4 regions of the Streptomyces sp. NPDC005408 genome follow, and region 1 is predicted to be linked to each of the others. Evidence: riboswitches for the same ligand, from Rfam matches in the RefSeq annotation. Region 1 holds a riboswitch; each other region holds the start of a gene.

What was found. Region 1 has a riboswitch for cyclic di-AMP ahead of ABZS64_RS19645 (LysM peptidoglycan-binding domain-containing protein). Riboswitches for the same ligand answer to the same signal wherever they lie in the genome.
Region 2: linked by a shared signal. The riboswitch ahead of ABZS64_RS18715 (M23 family metallopeptidase) and the one ahead of ABZS64_RS19645 (LysM peptidoglycan-binding domain-containing protein) in region 1 are both predicted to bind cyclic di-AMP.
Region 3: linked by a shared signal. The riboswitch ahead of ABZS64_RS07305 (M23 family metallopeptidase) and the one ahead of ABZS64_RS19645 (LysM peptidoglycan-binding domain-containing protein) in region 1 are both predicted to bind cyclic di-AMP.
Region 4: linked by a shared signal. The riboswitch ahead of ABZS64_RS38775 (LysM peptidoglycan-binding domain-containing M23 family metallopeptidase) and the one ahead of ABZS64_RS19645 (LysM peptidoglycan-binding domain-containing protein) in region 1 are both predicted to bind cyclic di-AMP.

The regions. Positions count from the first base shown of each region.
Region 1 covers NZ_JBEXEX010000019.1:60,231-64,433, reverse strand. Annotated here, with positions in the region: partial or broken gene ABZS64_RS19650 (FAD-dependent monooxygenase) at 1-1,319, opposite strand, end outside; gene ABZS64_RS19645 (LysM peptidoglycan-binding domain-containing protein) at 1,767-2,549, opposite strand; cyclic di-AMP (ydaO/yuaA leader) riboswitch at 2,554-2,713, opposite strand; gene ABZS64_RS19640 (YncE family protein) at 3,178-4,203, opposite strand, start outside.
Region 2 covers NZ_JBEXEX010000017.1:147,115-151,317, reverse strand. Annotated here, with positions in the region: gene ABZS64_RS18725 (PrsW family intramembrane metalloprotease) at 1-110, shown strand, start outside; gene ABZS64_RS18720 (aldo/keto reductase) at 359-1,303, opposite strand; gene ABZS64_RS18715 (M23 family metallopeptidase) at 1,390-2,436, opposite strand; cyclic di-AMP (ydaO/yuaA leader) riboswitch at 2,448-2,604, opposite strand; gene ABZS64_RS18710 (DUF2332 domain-containing protein) at 2,851-3,825, shown strand; gene ABZS64_RS18705 (PP2C family protein-serine/threonine phosphatase) at 3,810-4,203, opposite strand, start outside.
Region 3 covers NZ_JBEXEX010000005.1:126,409-130,611, forward strand. Annotated here, with positions in the region: gene ABZS64_RS07295 (pitrilysin family protein) at 1-189, shown strand, start outside; gene ABZS64_RS07300 (pitrilysin family protein) at 186-1,574, shown strand; cyclic di-AMP (ydaO/yuaA leader) riboswitch at 1,805-1,969, shown strand; gene ABZS64_RS07305 (M23 family metallopeptidase) at 1,982-2,749, shown strand; gene ABZS64_RS07310 (GntR family transcriptional regulator) at 2,967-3,644, shown strand; gene ABZS64_RS07315 (HPr family phosphocarrier protein) at 3,794-4,075, opposite strand; gene ABZS64_RS07320 (GNAT family N-acetyltransferase) at 4,182-4,203, shown strand, end outside.
Region 4 covers NZ_JBEXEX010000109.1:2,766-6,968, forward strand. Annotated here, with positions in the region: gene ABZS64_RS38765 (alpha-galactosidase) at 1-516, shown strand, start outside; gene ABZS64_RS38770 (hypothetical protein) at 771-1,805, shown strand; cyclic di-AMP (ydaO/yuaA leader) riboswitch at 2,234-2,390, shown strand; gene ABZS64_RS38775 (LysM peptidoglycan-binding domain-containing M23 family metallopeptidase) at 2,395-3,324, shown strand; gene ABZS64_RS38780 (SGNH/GDSL hydrolase family protein) at 3,484-4,203, shown strand, end outside.

The sequences.
Region 1 (4,203 bases):
GGTCAGGGTCAGTACGGAGCGGAAGGCCGGGCCCACGACGGGGTCACCCGGGTACCTCTGCTGGACGCGCCTCAGGTACCAGCCCGCGGCGCGGTCCGCGGGCCCGGTGGTGACCGCGTTGCCCACCGCGCCCGGCATCTTCTTGTCGGCGCCGGCCGAGATGTCCCAGGCCTGGCGGGACGCCTCGAACAGCGCCTGCTGGACCGATCGCGTCGTCGGCGTACGTCGCGGATCGGTCAGCGCGTCCCGCAGCGCCACCGCGCTCATTGCCGCGACCGCCATGCCCTGGCCGTAGATCGGGTTGAACGTGCACAGGGCGTCGCCCGTGGCGAGGAAACCGGCGGGGCGGCGGCCCGGGCGGTCGTAGCGGCGGCGGAGGTTCGATGTCTGGCGGAAGCCGAAGGGCGGCGTGTCCGGATCGGCCTCGCGCAGCCAGTCGTGGATGAAGGGATGCGGGAAGCGGGCCGCGAAGGCCGTGAACCCGTCCTCGTCCGTGGGCGGTTCGTCGCCCCGCAGGCCCGACAGAATCACCAGATAGCGGCCGTCCTCCAGCGGCAGCACCCCTCCCCCGTACACCTGCGAGGGATTGGGGAAGACGTAGTAACCGAGCGAGTCCGAGCCGAGGTTGTCGCTCTTGTTGCGGTAGATACGGGAGGCGTACGCGAGGCCCGTGTCGATGCCCTCCTCCTCCGGGGGCTCGGCGCCGATCGCCGACAGCCACTGCGAGGCCCGCGATCCGCGTCCCGAAGCGTCCACCACCAGGTCCGCTTCGATCTCTTGCGGCTGCTGCTCGACCGCCCGGGCACCCTCGCCGCGCCGTCGCAGCAGCACGCCCCGTACCCGGGAGGCGTCACCGAGCAGACCGACGGCCTCCGTCGACGTAACGGTCGTGATCGCCGGGTTGGCCAGGACCGCTCGCGCACCAAGTGCTCGATCTGTCCACGGGAGCCGGTGTAGATGTACGAGGTCGCCTCCGTGCGCCTGAACCATCGGCCGCTCTGCCACTGGACCATGTCCGCCGGCTGACCGATCCGTGGCGAACCCGAGGCTCTCAACTCGGAGACAAAGCCCGGCAGCAGGGCGTCCAGCGCGATCTGTCCGCCCTCGAGCAGCACATGGGCATGCCGCCCCTGCGGCACGCCCGGACGCGTCTCGGGGCCCTCGGGAAACTGGTCGCGCTCGACGATCGTCACCTTGTCGGCGTGCTCGGCCAGTACGTGTGCCGCGAGCAGTCCCGCCAGGCTGCCCCCGACGACAACGGCATGGCGCCCGCTCGTGCCCCGTCGCCAACTGCCGTTCTTCTGTGCCGTGTCCGGCATGTGTCCGCTCCTCGTGGTCAGCGAGTCGATCAGGACTGACCAGTATCCCGGTGCGGAGGGATCGATCACGAACGCCGATCAAGCCTCATCTGTCATGCGAAGGGGTGCGCGGTGCCAGACTGGGTGCCGTCACGATTGCTGCGACTGGACGATGCCGAATCGAATCGGCTCAACGACGGGGCGGGTATGACTGGGGTGGAGTTGGTGGTGGCCGCGCTGGCCGCGGCTGCTTCGGCGGGGCTCACGGACACCGCGAGCAAGCCGTCGATGCCCTCGCCTGGGCTTTACCCGATGTGCTGACGGTGGTTGCCGATGAACTTCTCTCCGGAGCGAAGACGACGGGCGGGGAATGAGCAGCCTGCGCCACCGTGTTCGCTGCCTGGCCGACCGTCGCGGCGGTCCTCACTGCGGTCGTCGTGCACCGCCGCGACGTATGAGCTCGAGCCGTCAGTAGGCGCCGTTCACATTGTCGATCGAGCCGTACCTGTCGGCTGCGTAGTTGCACGCGGCGGTGATGTTGGCGACCGGGTCATAGCTGTCCATCGACGTGCCGGGCACGTGATAAGCCTGGAACGTGGGGTCGATGACCTGGAGGAGCCCCTTGGACGGGGTTCCGGCCAGGGCGTTGGAGTCCCAGTTGTTGATGGCCAGCGGGTTGCCCGAGGACTCGCGCATGACGTTCCGGTGGATGCCGTCGTACGAGCCCGGGATGCCGTGCTTGGCCATGACGTCCAGCGACTCCTTGATCCAGCCGTCGAGGTCGTTGGAGTACGCCTTGGGCTTCGAGGCGGCGGGCTTCTTCGCTGCGGTCAGCGTGCTCGTGCGCTTCGAGCGGTCGGCCCGATCGGAGGCGGAAGCCGCCTTGGCGGCCTTCTTGCCGACGGTCAGCTTGAGGCCGGGGTGGATCATCCGCGGGTTGTCACCGATGACCTTGCGGTTGTCCTGGTACAGCTTCTTCCAGCCGCCGCTCACGTTGAGCTGGTCCGCGATCTTGGCGAGGGAGTCCCCTGCGACGACGGAATAGGTCGTGGGGGCCTTCTTCGCGGCGGCCGGCGTGATCGCCGTCACAGCCTTTGCCGCGAGAGCGGGCTGCGTCGCCGTCTGCGCGGCACCGGCGGTGGTTGCGCCGATCACCGGGAGGACGAGTGCGGCCCCGCCCGTGCCTGCGGCGACAAGGCCACGCGTCAGCGAGTTGGACTTGGGACGGCGGTGCTTACCCTTTGCGGGCATGACGAATTCCTCTCCGTCGCCTGCGAGGTGAGCTGTCGGGTTCGGGCTGGAGATGCCCGGCCGCTGTGTGGTCGCGACTTCACCCCTAGCCGTTCCGGATTTCCGGATCGGCGGCTTACCTGGGTCCCCCGCTCCTGCCGTACGTGAGTGGGTGCGGTTTACCGGACGGCGGCAGGATTCGGCGGTCCATCCGGGTTGCGGTGACCGTAAGCGAAATGGACTGGGTGAAACAAGCCCTGAATTCCGAATTGCAATCCGCGAGGCGGATCCGTCCGGAGAAAATCCGCCATCCGCCCCCAGCGGGAAACTCAACTCTCTTTCTGCAGAACGGGACTGGGCCCGGCGGCGCCCCCGTAGGCCCTGACAGACGTGACCCATTTCACTGGTGGCAGTGGGCAACTGTCCGCTTTGCGGCGGTCCGCCAGATAAAGAGAATTCACCCGACTTTCTCTAATGCGGGCATCGGATGCCATAAAAAGAGGAAATGCCCATGCAGCCCTTTTCGGACATCGTGGGCGTTATCGGAGCGGGCGGCCTGCGGCACGAGTGCTCACCACACGGCTCCGCCGCGCCGACCACCGTGCGGTGCGACGCGGCGGATCTCGCCCGAGGCTGCGTTGTGCGCCGGTCAGCCGGTGGTGCGAATGCGGTGGACGGAGTCCATGGCCTGCGCGCCGACCGCCGCCTTGTCGACGACATAGGCGGTGCCGTGGGCGACGACGACATGGTCGGTGTTCGCGCCGGTCGCAAGGTCCGCGAGAACGATTCCCTTGCGGGGGTCGACCACCGTGGTCGTCCCGGATTCCCTGTTGGCGACGAAGACATTGCCGGTGCAAGGGTCGGTCGCCGCGGCGAGGGCGCCCGCTCCCGTCGCGATCTCCTTCTGCACCACTCCCGCCTGCAGATCAATGACGGCGACGGAACCGCTCCCCTGGTTGACGGCGTAGGCGGTCCGCCCGTCGGCGGACAGCGCCACGTCGATGGTGCCCTTGCCCGCGGGGATCAGCCTGGGCTTGTCGGACGCCGGAGAGATCTCGATGAGCTGACCATTCGTCAGGTCGGCCGCGTAGACGATGCCCGTGCGCCCGTCGACAGCCACGCCCGCGGGAGTCGCGCCCGCGACGGTGACCCGCTTCTTCTCCTGGTACGTACGGCTGTCGAAGGCGACGACACTGCCGTCCTCGAGCCCGGCGGTCCACACCAGGTTGCGCTTCTGGTCGACGACGACATCGCGCGGGTGCTTCACGCCGGGCAGCGAGGCGAGGTGCTCGCCGGTGCGCTGGCTATAGACGGCAACGGAGTTGTCCAGCGTGTTGGTGGTCCACACGGTGTTGTGCACGTCATCCACCGCCACCCCGTAAATCGCTTCCCGCGCCCCGGTGGCCTCGTCCTTGAGCGGCGGGGTGTAGGCGGCCTTCACCTTCAGGGTCTCGGGGTCCACCTTGAGCAGCTGGGTCTGGGTGACCGGGGGGTATCCGACCGAGCTGGTGACCCACAGGACGTTGTTCCGTGCGGAGTAGGCGGACTGGTAAAGCCCCTGGCCCAGTTGGGCCGAGTCCACGGTGTAGGACGTCTGGTGGGTCTGGACCTGCGCCGGGGCCGCGGCCATGGCCGCACCGGCCGGGCCGAGCGCGCAGGTTGCGGATATGGCGGC
Region 2 (4,203 bases), on a different contig from region 1:
GCAAGGAGGTCGCGGGTCCGGCGCTGACCTATGCGGCGCGGGCTACGGGCCAGGCATGGGCACCGCCGCCCCACCGCGACTACGGCGGCTACAACCCGTACCGCTCCTAGGGCTGTTGTTCGGATCTTGCCGGGCTCGCGTGCCCTGGCACGCACTCCCCCGTAGCCCTTCGGGCACGGGAGGTGCCCCCACGCTGCGTTGTCGTCAGTCGCCGACGCTCCGCGTCGGCTCTCCCCCTGCCTTCGGCGGGGGGACCCCCATCCTCCGCCTTGCGATCGCACGCATCGCAGTGACATCAGCCGCTCCGCGGCGGGCCGCTCACTGATCCGGCCTGATCGACCGGACAGGACCTAGACCCCTACGCGGACGCCGCCGTCAGCACGGCCAGCTCGTCGTCCGTCAGCTCCAGCTCCGCGACCGCCGTCAGTGCCGGCAGCTGCTCGACCGTACGGGCCGAGGCGATGGGCGCCGCGACGGTCGGCTGCGCGGCCAGCCAGGCAAGAGCCACGGTCGCGATCTCGGCGCCGCGCGCCCCCGCCACCTGGTCGAGCGCTGCGAGGACCTTCACGCCCCGCTCCGTCTCCAGGTGCTTGCCCGCGCCCTGGGCCCGGGCGCTGTCGACCGTGGCACCGGGCCGGTACTTGCCGGTGAGGAAGCCGGACGCGAGCGCGAAGTAGGGGACGGCCGCGAGCCCGCCGCGAGCGGCGGTGTCCCGCAGATCGCCCTCGTAGGTGTCGCGGGACACGAGGTTGTAGTGCGGCTGGAGTGCGACATAGCGGGCAAGCCCCTCGCGCTCCGAGAAGTCCAGGGACGCCTGAAGCCGCTCGGCGGTGACGTTGGAGGCGGCGATGGCGCGGACCTTGCCCTCCTTCACCAGCTGGTCGAGGGCGGTGATGATCTCTTCGACGGGGACGCCCGGGTCGTCGAAGTGCGTGTAGTACAGGTCGATGTAGTCGGTACCGAGCCGCTTCAGCGACTCCTCGGCCGCAGCCTTGACCGTGGCACCGGAGAGGCCCTTGTACTGGGGGTGGGCGCCGACCTTGGTCGCCACGACGACGTCGGAACGGTTGCCGCGCGCGGCGATCCACTTGCCGATGATCGTCTCGGACTCGCCGCCCTCGTTGCCCGGAACCCAGGCGGAGTAGCTGTCGGCGGTGTCGACGAAGTTCCCGCCGGCGGCGGCATAGGCGTCGAGCACGGCAAAGGACTGCGCCTGGTCGGCGGTCCAGCCGAAGACGTTGCCGCCGAGGGCGAGCGGGAAGACGGCGAGATCGGACGAGCCGAGGGTACGGAGAGAAGTCATGCGTTGATCAACACGCTTACCGGTACGGCCTATTCCGCGCCGTACCGGTAACGCTTCCGCGTCAGACGCGTCAGAGGGGCCAGACCTCAGACCGTCAGGCCCTTGCCCCGCAGCCAGGCCATCGGGTCGATCCCGGTTCCGTCCGGCGTGTGGACCTCGAGGTGCAGATGCGGGCCCGTCACATTGCCCGTCGCGCCGACGCGGCCGATCGTCTCGCCCGTCGACACCTTCTGCCCGGCGCTGACCGAGATCGAGGACTGGTGGGCGTACCAGAGCTCCGTGCCGTCATCGAGTTCGATGACCGTGCGGTAGCCGTAAGAACCGGACCAGCCCGCCGACTTGACGGTGCCGCTGTGGATGGCCTTGAGGGGCGTTCCCGTCGGGGCCGCGAAGTCCAGGCCGGTGTGGTAGCCGGAGGACCACATCGAACCGGCCTCGCCGAAGGTCGAGGTGATCGTGTACGAGGAGGTCGGCAGGGCGTAACTCGCGGCGAGCTTGGCGAGGCGCTCGGCCTCCGCCTTCGCCGCCGCGGCCTTCTCGGCAGCGAGCTTCGCCGCCTCGGCCTTGGTCTCCGCCGCCGTCTGCTGCGTCTTCGCCTCCGCCGCGGCCTTCTCGGCGGCGACCTTCTCCGCGGCTGCCTTCGCCTCGGCGTCCGCCTCGGACTGCTGCTGGTCGGCCTGCTGGAGGATACGGGCGCGCAGCGCCTCACCGGCCGAGCCCTGCGCCTCGGGCCGGGAGCCGGTGTCCGCCGCGAGGGTCGACGAGGTGAGCGGAGCGGTGTTGCCCGCGTCCGCGTCCGAGGAGTCGTCGGAGATGAGGGAGCCCACGCCCGGCAGGGACTTGGCGTCGGGCAGGTTGTCCGCGATCGAGTCGGGGAGGGATATGGAGACCGGCGGCTTGCTTTGCGCGGTGGCCATGCCGCCCGCGCCGACCGCGGCGATCACGCCGACCCCGAGCACCGTGGAGCTGCGGGCGAGTCCGCCGCGCTGCTTCATGACACGGTGCCGGCCGCGCACCGGACGGACGGAGTCCTCGGTGGGGTTCCATTCCTCCCATGCCCGCTCTGTCTTCACTTCGACGCCGAAGAAATCAGTTTCGAAGGGTGCTTCAGGGGCAGGTTTATTGGACGCCACGGAGGCGTACTCCTTTCCTTCCTTCTCGCCTACCGGGTTAGCTGACGGGTTCGGAGCAGGAAGGTCTCCTACGAGCGCTTCCGCCGCGGAAAAGAACGGCAAAAGGTGCCCGATTCACCCCAATTGGTGGTTCCCCGGTTCCCTTGCGGGATTCGGCGCGTGCGCACGGTGCCGTCTCTTGCGACGGCTGGGACGACCGCGCTGCGTTATCGAACGTTAATAGACACCAGCGCCGGATTCCAAGCTGTTCCGACTGATCATTAACGACGTTGACACAGACGTACCCGGACACAAGCGCCCGGACTCGGGCGACTTGACCGCCCCTCAGGCAACACCCCTCACCTGACGTTGCCTCAGATGTTATGCGGAGGGATGCCTCTCGATTACATAGGGTGCCCATCTACCGTCTGGCCCATGGTCGTACACATCAGCCAGAGCGTGGCGGACCGCTATCGCGAGTTCTCCGCCGAGCAAGCACACGGTCAGTCTCCCGTGTATGAGAAGCTCACCGCCGAAATCGCCGAAGACCCGGACATCTGCGCCCTCATCGCCTCACTCCCGCCCGGCAACAAGCAGCAGCCGAATCTGCTCCTCGCCGCGGTACGCCACCTCGGCGGGCCGTACGAGACATGGCCCGCCTTCCGCGACTGGCTGCCCGCGCACAGGGACGCCGTCCGCGATGTGATGCTCGCGCGCTTCACCCAGACCAACGAGCCCGCCCGCTGCGCGACGCTGCTTCCGCTCCTGGCCGCGCTCCCCCAGCCTCTCGCCCTGATCGAGGTCGGCACCTCGGCTGGGCTCTGTCTGCATCCCGACCGCTACGCCTACCGCTACGACGACGGCCCACGGCTCGGCGAGTCCGTCGTCACCTTCGACTGCCGTACGTACGGATCCGCGCCCCCGGACCTGCCGCTGCCCGGCCGGCTGCCCGAGATCGCCTGGCGCGCGGGCATCGACCTCAACCCGCTCGACATCACCGACCCCGAGGACGTCCGCTGGCTCCAGTCCCTGATCTGGCCGGGCCGCGGCGACCGGCCGCGACAGCAGCTCGGCGCCATCGAAGCCGTACGGGACGCTCCCCGCCCCCGGATCGTCCGCGGCGATCTGGTCGAGGAACTCGCGCCGCTCGCCGCCGAAGCCCCAGACGGCGCGACGCTCGTCGTCCTGCACACCGCCGTGCTCACGTACCTCCCGCTCGCCCGGCGCGAGGAGTTCGCACGAATCGTCCGCGGCCTGCCCGGCCACTGGATCTCCAACGAGCACCACACGGTGCTGCCCTGGCTCGATGCCCCGAGGCCGCCCGACGAGCACCTGCTCACGCTCGCCCTTGACGAGCGGGCCGTCGCGTTCACGGCACCGCACGGCCAGGGCCTTCACTGGCTGGGCTGAGCGCGCCTGACCACCGGAACGGTCCTGCGGCGCTTCGGCTGCCCCTCCGCGGGGCGGCTGACCGCCAGCAGCGCCATGTCGTCCGTGGCGCCGCCGCCCGTATGCCGTCGTACGTCGGCGACCAGCGCGTCCAGCAGCTCCTCGGGCCCGGGAAAGAGCCGCCCGGCCAGCCGCTCGCCGGGGTCGTAGAAGACGCCGTTCGCATCGCGCGCCTCGGACAGCCCGTCCGTGTAGAGAAGCAGTGTGGCCCCAGGAGGCAGGGGGTGGGTGTCCGCGCGGTCCGGCCACATCCCCAGATCGCCCATGCCCAGCGGCAGGGCGGCCTCGGACGGCTCCAGGACTTCCAGTTTCCCGTCGGCATACAGCAGCAGTGGTTCC
Region 3 (4,203 bases), on a different contig from region 1:
AGGTTTGCCGTGCTGTTCGGCGACCCGCAGCTGGCGCTGACCGCCGTGCAGCGGGTGCTCGACGTCACCGCCGAGGAGGTGCAGGCGGTCGCCCAGGCCCGGCTGCGCCCCGACAACAGGGCAGTGCTCGTGTACGAACCCGTCTCTGCGCCCGAGGGAAGCAACGAAGAGGAAGAGGCGGACCAGTGAGCGACGCTGCCGTGACGATGACGTACCACCCGCAGCCGACGGCGGGTGCCCCCCGGCCCTGGGCCTTCCCCGCCCCCGACCGCGGCACGCTGGACAACGGTCTGACGGTGCTGCGCTGCCACCGGCCCGGCCAGCAGGTGGTGGCCGTCGAGATCCTCCTCGACGCTCCGCTGAACGCCGAGCCCGAGGGTATCGACGGTGTTGCCACGATCATGGCGCGCGCCCTGTCGGAGGGCACCGACAAGCACACCGCCGAGGAGTTCGCCGCCGAGCTGGAGCGCTGCGGCGCGACCCTCGACGCGCATGCCGATCACCCCGGCGTCCGTGTCTCCCTGGAGGTCCCGGTCTCCCGGCTGCCCAAGGCGCTCGGTCTGCTCTCCGACGCCCTGCGCGCGCCCGCCTTCGCCGACAGCGAGGTCGAGCGGCTGGTGCGCAACCGTCTGGACGAGATCCCGCACGAGACGGCCAATCCGGCCCGCCGCGCGGCCAAGGAGCTCTCCAAGGAGCTCTTCCCGGCCACCGCCCGTATGTCGCGCCCCCGCCAGGGCACCGAGGAGACCGTGGCCCGGATCGACTCCGCGGCCGTGCGTGCTTTCTACGAGGCGCACGTCCGGCCCGCCACGGCCACCGCGGTGATCGTCGGCGACCTCACCGGAGTCGACCTGGACGCCGTGCTCGCCGAGACCTTCGGCGGCTGGAAGGGCGACAGCGCCACGCCCCGTCCCGTACCGCCGATCACCGCCGACGACACGGGCCGTGTGGTCATCGTGGACCGCCCGGGCGCCGTGCAGACGCAGCTGCTGATCGGCCGCATCGGCCCGGACCGGCACGACCGCGTCTGGCCCGCGCAGGTGCTCGGCGCGTACTGCCTGGGCGGCACCCTCACCTCGCGTCTGGACCGCGTGCTGCGTGAGGAGAAGGGCTACACCTACGGCGTACGGGCCTTCGGCCAGGTGCTGCGGTCCGCCCCCGACGGCTCGGGCGCCGCGATGCTGGCGATCAGCGGTTCGGTGGACACCCCCAACACCGGACCGGCGCTGGACGACCTGTGGAAGGTGCTGCGGACGCTCGCCGCCGAGGGTCTCACCGATGCCGAGCGCGATGTCGCGGTGCAGAACCTGGTGGGTGTCGCGCCGCTGAAGTTCGAGATGGCCGCGTCTGTCGCGGGCACGCTCGCCGACCAGGTCGAGCAGTTCCTCCCGGACGACTACCAGGCGCAGTTGTACGTGCGGCTGGCGGAGACGGGCACCGTGGAGGCGACTGCGGCGGCCGTCAGCGCCTTCCCGGTTGACCGGCTGGTCACGGTGCTCGTCGGCGACGCCTCGCAGATCGAGGAGCCGGTCAGGGCTCTGGGCATCGGTGAAGTGACCGTGGTCACCGGCTGATCGCCTCTCGCACCAACTGGACAACTCCGGCTGAACCCGGCGCAACAGGCAAGCGGAACCCCGGCATCCAAGCGATGGCGGGGTTCCTCGCTATGTCCGGTTTGTTGTGGAGGCTGCCTGTCTGCCCTGTGGCATGCACTACAAAAGGGCCTGTCTGTTTGGTGATTGAAAGTTGCCCCGCCTAGCGTCGGTCCGGCTGTTCGCCAGTAGCCAGCCGCATCCGCGGCATCGGACAGCCATCGCCGAGTCCCCGTCAGGCGCGAGCCTGGGGAGCCGGGGACCCACTCAGTCCCTGGGGTGAATCGGACGCCTTCGTATCCGTACGGAGGGGCCCGTAGGAGACCTTCCTGCTCCGAACCCGTCAGCTAACCCGGTAGGCGAGAAGGAAGGAAAGGACCAGCCACTTCATGGCGTTCACCCGTGCCACCGGGAAGCACCGTGCCCCGAGCCGCCTGACGCGCAGGAGCGCGAACATGGCGGGCGTAGCGGCCCTTGCCACCACCGGCGTCATCGGAACCCTCGCTTCCCCGGCGCTCGCCGCCACCCCCAGCACCGCCGTCGAGGACACCGGTCTGACCCAGGTCGTGACCGCTGACACCCTCGCCGACCAGATCGCCGACCAGGCCGCCGCCCAGAAGCAGGAGGCCGCCGAGGCCATTGCCAAGGCGAAGGCCGCTGCGGAGGCGAAGCGCAAGGCCGAGGCCCGTGCCAAGGCCGCACGCGAGGCCAAGGAGCGCGCCGCCCGCGAGGCCGAGCGCAAGCGCCTCAACTCCTTCGTCGCGCCGATCACCGGCTCGTACATCTCCACGGGCTACAAGACCGGCGGCGCCATCTGGTCCTCCGGCAGCCACACCGGCATCGACTTCCACGCCGCCTCCGGCACCACCGTGCACGCGGTCGGCTCCGGCACCGTCGTCGAGGCCGGCTGGGGCGGCGCGTACGGCAACAACGTCGTGATCAAGATGAAGGACGGCACGTACACGCAGTACGGCCACCTCTCGTCGATCACCGTCTCGGTCGGCCAGAGCGTGACCCCGGGCCGGCAGATAGGCCACTCCGGCGCGACCGGCAACACCACGGGACCGCACCTCCACTTCGAGGCGCGCACCAGCCCGGAGTACGGCTCCGACATCGACCCGGTCGCGTACCTGCGCGCCCACGGCGTCGGCGTCTGAGCACACGCAGTCTCGGCACACGCAGTCCGAGCACGCGCACACAACGCGTACATGAGAAGGCCCCGGCTCCCTGCCGGGGCCTTCTGCGTTCGGAGCTCTGGCCAAAAGATATCCATGGATTCCGAAGTGCCATCGGAAAATCCGGCCCACTGCAATAGAGTCACCGAACAGACGTCAATCGGCTGCGTTTCGCGCGGATTAAAGCGGAGGTTCGGTCATGCGCATTCCCGCGCACTCGGTATGCACGGCGATCCGCGACGACATCGTCTCCGGCGTATTCGAGCGCGGCAGCCGGCTCACCGAGGAGCAGCTGGCGCGCCGCTACGGCGTCTCCCGGGTCCCGGTCCGCGAAGCCCTGCGAACCCTGGAGTCCGAGGGCTTTGTGACCACCCGCAGGCATGCCGGAGCCTGCGTCGCCGAGCCCACCGAGCAGGAGGCCGCCGACCTGCTGGAGGTCCGGATGCTGCTGGAGCCGCTGGGTGCGGCACGCGCGGCCCAGCGGCGCACGGAGGCGCACCTCAAGGTCCTGCGCGGCCTGGTCAGGCTGGGTCAGGAGCGGGCCCGCCGCGGCCAGGGCGAGGACCTGCGCTCACTGGGCGGCTGGTTCCACGAGACGCTCGCCCAGGCCTCCGGCAGCCCGGGACTGATCGCCCTGCTGACCCAGCTGCGGCACAAGATCGCCTGGATGTACGCGGTCGAGCAGCCCGCCAAGCCCGTCGACTCCTGGGCGGAGCACGGCGCGATCGTGGACGCGGTGGCACGCGGCGATGTGGAGAGGGCACGGGCGCTCACCGCGCTGCATGCCGAGCGGGCCGCATCCGCGCACCGGCTGCGCCGTCCCGAGCGGGTGAGGACTTCGCAACATGCCGTAAACACCGCGAGCGTCCGCAATTAACAGGCGCGCCGTATACAAAGGGAAGATATTCGTGGGGCTTCTTTTCTGCTGCCCGAATTCGCGGAGTCGGACGCAGAAATGAACACAGCCGCGGCCTCCCGAATTCGGGAGGCCGCGGCTGTGTCGCCGGGCGAATTCTGCACAACCGCTCAGACGGTCTCGGGAAGCTCCTCGAGCCCCTCGGCGACCAGCTTGGCCAGACGGTCCAGGGCGGCGTCGGCGCCCTCCGCGTCGGAAGCGAGCACGATCTCCTCGCCGCCCTGCGCGCCCAGGCCGAGAACGGCGAGCATGGAGGCGGCGTTGACCTGGTTGCCGTCAGCCTTGGCGATCGTCACGGGGACGCCGGAGGCCGTGGCGGCACGGACGAAGATGGAAGCGGGGCGGGCGTGAAGGCCCTCGGCCCAGCCGACATTGACGCGGCGCTCAGCCATGGTGTTGCCCTTCAAGTCTTAGCGGTTGTCTAGACCAGTCTCTCATGCGTTGCGGCGTGCTCTCATACCGACCCGCGACCGGTGGGTGAGCCGTACGCTTTCACACATGCAGACCCAGCCGGACCACG
Region 4 (4,203 bases), on a different contig from region 1:
CGGCTCGCCATCCAGCAGGGTTTCACCCAGCTGCATCCCGCGCGGGTCATGGCGGCCTGGGTCACCGACAGCCCCAATGTCCAGCTCAACGGCCGTATCAGCACGCTCCGTTTCCGCTTCGTCAGCGCGATGGCCGGGGTGCTCGGGGTCGGCGGAGACCTCACCGAGTGGACCGACGAGGAGCTCGCCGAGGCGCGCCGCTGGGTGGAGCTGTACAAGAAGATCAGGCCGCTGGTGCAGCACGGCGAGCTGCACCGGCTGCGCGCGCCCGAAGGCGGGCTCAGCGCGGTGCAGTACGTACGCGGCGACGAGACCGTCGTCCTCGCCTGGCTGCAGGCGCAGCACTACGGCGAACAGCCGCCGCGGCTCAGGCTGCGCGGTATCGATCCGACGGCTGTCTACGAGTGCCTGGACACCGGTGCCGTGCACCGCGGTTCCGTACTGCTGCACCACGGGCTGCACACCGGGCTCAAGGGCGACATGGACGCCACGGTGATCCGGCTGCGGCGGCGCTGAGAGCCTGGCCGCCGGCCGGACCCGGCCATGAACGCTTCGCGCGCGTGGGGCGGCTGGGGCAGTGCGGCACACGGCAGGCGGGGTGCATGGCCCCGGCCCGCGCTGCCGCACCCCGGCCGCCAGCGGCGCGGCCCTTTTCGGATTTCTTTGTCAATAGCGGGAGTTGATCGAAGAACAGGCCCGATTATCGCGTATCCGTGGGCGGGAGCGCCGAGTAGCGTCGCAGCCCCTGCCACGGTTGGGAGGAACGGACGATGTCCGATCCCAGGCAGCATGAGAAATACGAGAGTTACGAAGGCGGCAGCGCCGAGGCCGAACGTCTGGTCTTCGAGGAACTGGCCCGGAAGATCCTGCGCGTCCAGGCGGAGAATCAGCGCAGTGGAAAACTGAATCGGCCCGTGCGCGCTTTCCACGCCAAGGCCCCGCTCGCCGTCGACAACGCGCGGCTGCGTTTTTATGGCGAGCTGCCCCGGGAGCTGAGGGAGGGGTACGCCCAGCCCGGCGCCGCCTACCGCGCAGTGGTGCGGATGTCCAACGCGTCCGGCATCCCGCAGGCTGACGCCGCACGGGATCTGCGCGGGATCGCCGTGCGGATCGTGGTCACGGAGGACGAGCGGCACGATCTGCTCATGCTCAACCTCCCCGCCTCGCACGCGGCGAACGCCCGGGAGTTCGTGGGCTTCGCCTCCGTGATGGCCGGCGCGGCCCATCCGCTTCGGTTCGCCTGGCGCCTCCTGGTGAAGCTGCCGCGCGAGGTCGGCTGGAGCACGGCCAACCGGATGCGGCGCACGCTGCGGGGGGCGGTGGGGCGCAGGGTGACCAGCCTGGCCACGGAACGGTACTGGGGGCAGGGGCCGGTGCTCTGGGGCGGCGCCGGGCCCGTGCAATACCAGCTGCGGCCGGGGCCGGGTGCAGCCGACCGCGGCAAGGTCCCGGCCGACCGGAAGAACCCGGAGTATCTGCACGCCGAGCTTGCCGGGCGGCTGCGCGACGGCGACATCGCCTTCGAGCTCTGCCTCCAGCGGTTCGTGGACGAGCGCTCCACACCGGTCGAGGACGCGTCCCACGCGTGGGACGAGGAGACGGCGCCCGCGGTGCCGGTCGCCGAACTGACCATCCCCGGCCAGGACATCGACTCCGAGCAGGCGAGGGGGACGGCCCGCCGGATCGAGCAGCTCGCCTTCACGCCCTGGCGGACCACCGATGCCTTCCGTCCGCTCGGCAGTCTCAACCGGTCGCGCGACGCCGCGTACGGGGAGAGCAGCTCCAGGCGGCTGGGGCAGGCGTAGCCGCGGCGGCGCGCATCGTCGGCGCGGCCGAGAAGGTCGGGACGATGCGGACGAAAAGGGACAACTAGGCCCCTCAATTCCTCGGTAATGACAGTTCTGGTAGGTAAGTGCGCCTGTTAGGGCGATAGTGATTGAATGATGCTTCTGTCCGAATTGGACGATTCGGCATATCGTGCCCCGTCTGCAATGGAGATGGGACACGACCCGTGAGCAGGATCATATTCGTGACGGTGTGTGGCGGTGTGGCGGATCCGAATTCCGTTGTCCGGCGGGGCTGGGAAGATCATTGATCCACGGAGCGTAACGGGAATTCTCCGGCGATATCACGCCAGCTCGTGATCCGTAATTGCGGTGGCTTGTTCCATTCGGCTCGGCTCGTTTACGTTCACGGCAATCCGGACGGACCGCCTAATCCTGCCGCCGCCCGGAATTCGAACCCACCCACGCGTGGCAGGAGCGGGGGACCCAGGTAAGTACGCCGATTCCGGACTTCCGGAACGGCTCGGGGTTAAGTCGCGCAACAGCGCGGCCGGGCATCTCCAGCCCGAACCCGACAGCTCACCTCGCCGGCGCCGGAGAGGAATGCGCCATGCCCGCAAAGGGTAAGCACCGTCGTCCCAAGACCAGCCCGATCACGCGCGGCTTTGTCGCCGCGGGCACGGGTGGCGCCGCCATCGCGATCCCGCTGATGGGCGCCACCGGGGCCCACGCCGCGGGCACGATCGCCCCGGCGACCTCGTCGCACACGGCAGCGACCGCGGCCGCCGCCCCGGCCGCGTACAAGGCCCCGCACAAGCCGGCCGCCGCCCCCACCACGTACTCCGTCGTCGCGGGCGACTATCTCTCCAAGATCGCCGACGAGCACGATGTCCGCGGCGGCTGGAAGAAGCTGTACGAGGACAACCGCGAGCAGGTCGGTGAGAACCCCTCGCTGATCCACCCGGGCCTCAAGCTCACCCTCGGCGCGAAGCCGAAGGCGAAGGCTCCCGAGAAGTCGCAGCACCGCGAGGAGAAGCGGGACCGGTCCTCCTCCAAGACCGCGTCCAAGGCCTCTTCCGACTCCGGCTCGGTGAAGAGCGCCCAGCAGGCGAGCGCCCCGCAGACCAGCGCCTCCGGCTTCACCACCCCGCTCGACAGCGCGACGGTCATCACCCCGTACCACCTCGCCGGTTCGATGTGGGCCAGCGGCTACCACACCGGTGTCGACTTCGCGGCGTCCTCCGGCACCACGGTCAAGGCCGTCGGCCCGGGCACCGTCGTCTCCGCCGGGTGGGGCGGCGCGTACGGCAACGAGGTCGTCATCCAGCACAGCGACGGCACCTACTCGCAGTACGCCCACCTCTCCTCCCTGGCCGTCTCCGCCGGCCAGAGCGTGAGCGGCGGCCAGCAGATCGGCCTCTCCGGCACCACCGGCAACTCCACGGGCCCGCACCTGCACTTCGAGATCCGCACCAGCCCGAGCTACGGCTCGGACATCGACCCGCTGGCGTACCTGCGCCAGCACGGCGTCACCATCTGACGCCTGTCCGACACCTCGTCCCCTCGTGCCGCAGCCCGCGGCGCGGGGGATTCGGCGTATTCCGCCTTGGACGAATCTTGACCGGTGGCAAAGATCACCCCTCGTCAACCCCTCCTTACGGTCGCGTAGGTCACATCCGTAAGGGGAGGATTAGCTCTCGTGGCAGACGATTCGAGAACAGAGAACAGCGGCAGATTCGGGTCGTACGCGGCGATCGGTGACAGTTTCACCGAAGGCGTCGGAGACCCCGGCCCGGACGGGATGTACGTCGGCTGGGCGGACCGGTTCGCGGTCCTGCTCGACGACCGGATGCCGGAGCACACCTTCAGGTACGCCAATCTCGCCGTGCGAGGGCGTCTCCTCGACCAGATCGTCGAGGAACAGGTGCCCAGGGCGAAGGAACTCGCCCCGGATCTGGTGACGTTCTGCGCGGGCGGCAATGACATCATCCGGCCGGGCACCGACCCGGACAACGTGGCCGAGCGTTTCGAGCGCGCGGTCGCCGACCTCACAGGCGTCGTCGGGAAGGTCATGGTGACGACCGGTTTCGACACCCGCGACGTGCCGGTGCTGCGCCATCTGCGCGGCAAGATCGCCACGTACACCGCGCATGTACGGGCCATCGCCGACCGCTACGACTGTCCCGTACTCGATCTGTGGTCGCTCAAGTCCGTCCAGGACAGGCGGGCCTGGGACGCCGACCGGCTCCATCTGTCGCCCGAGGGCCACACCCGGGTCGCGCTGCGCGCCGCCCAGGTCCTCGGCATCGAGGTGCCCGCCGACCCCGACCAGCCGTGGCCGCCGCTGCCGCCCCGCGGCACGCTCGAAGTGCGCCGCGACGACATCCAGTGGGCGCGGGAGCACCTGGTGCCGTGGATC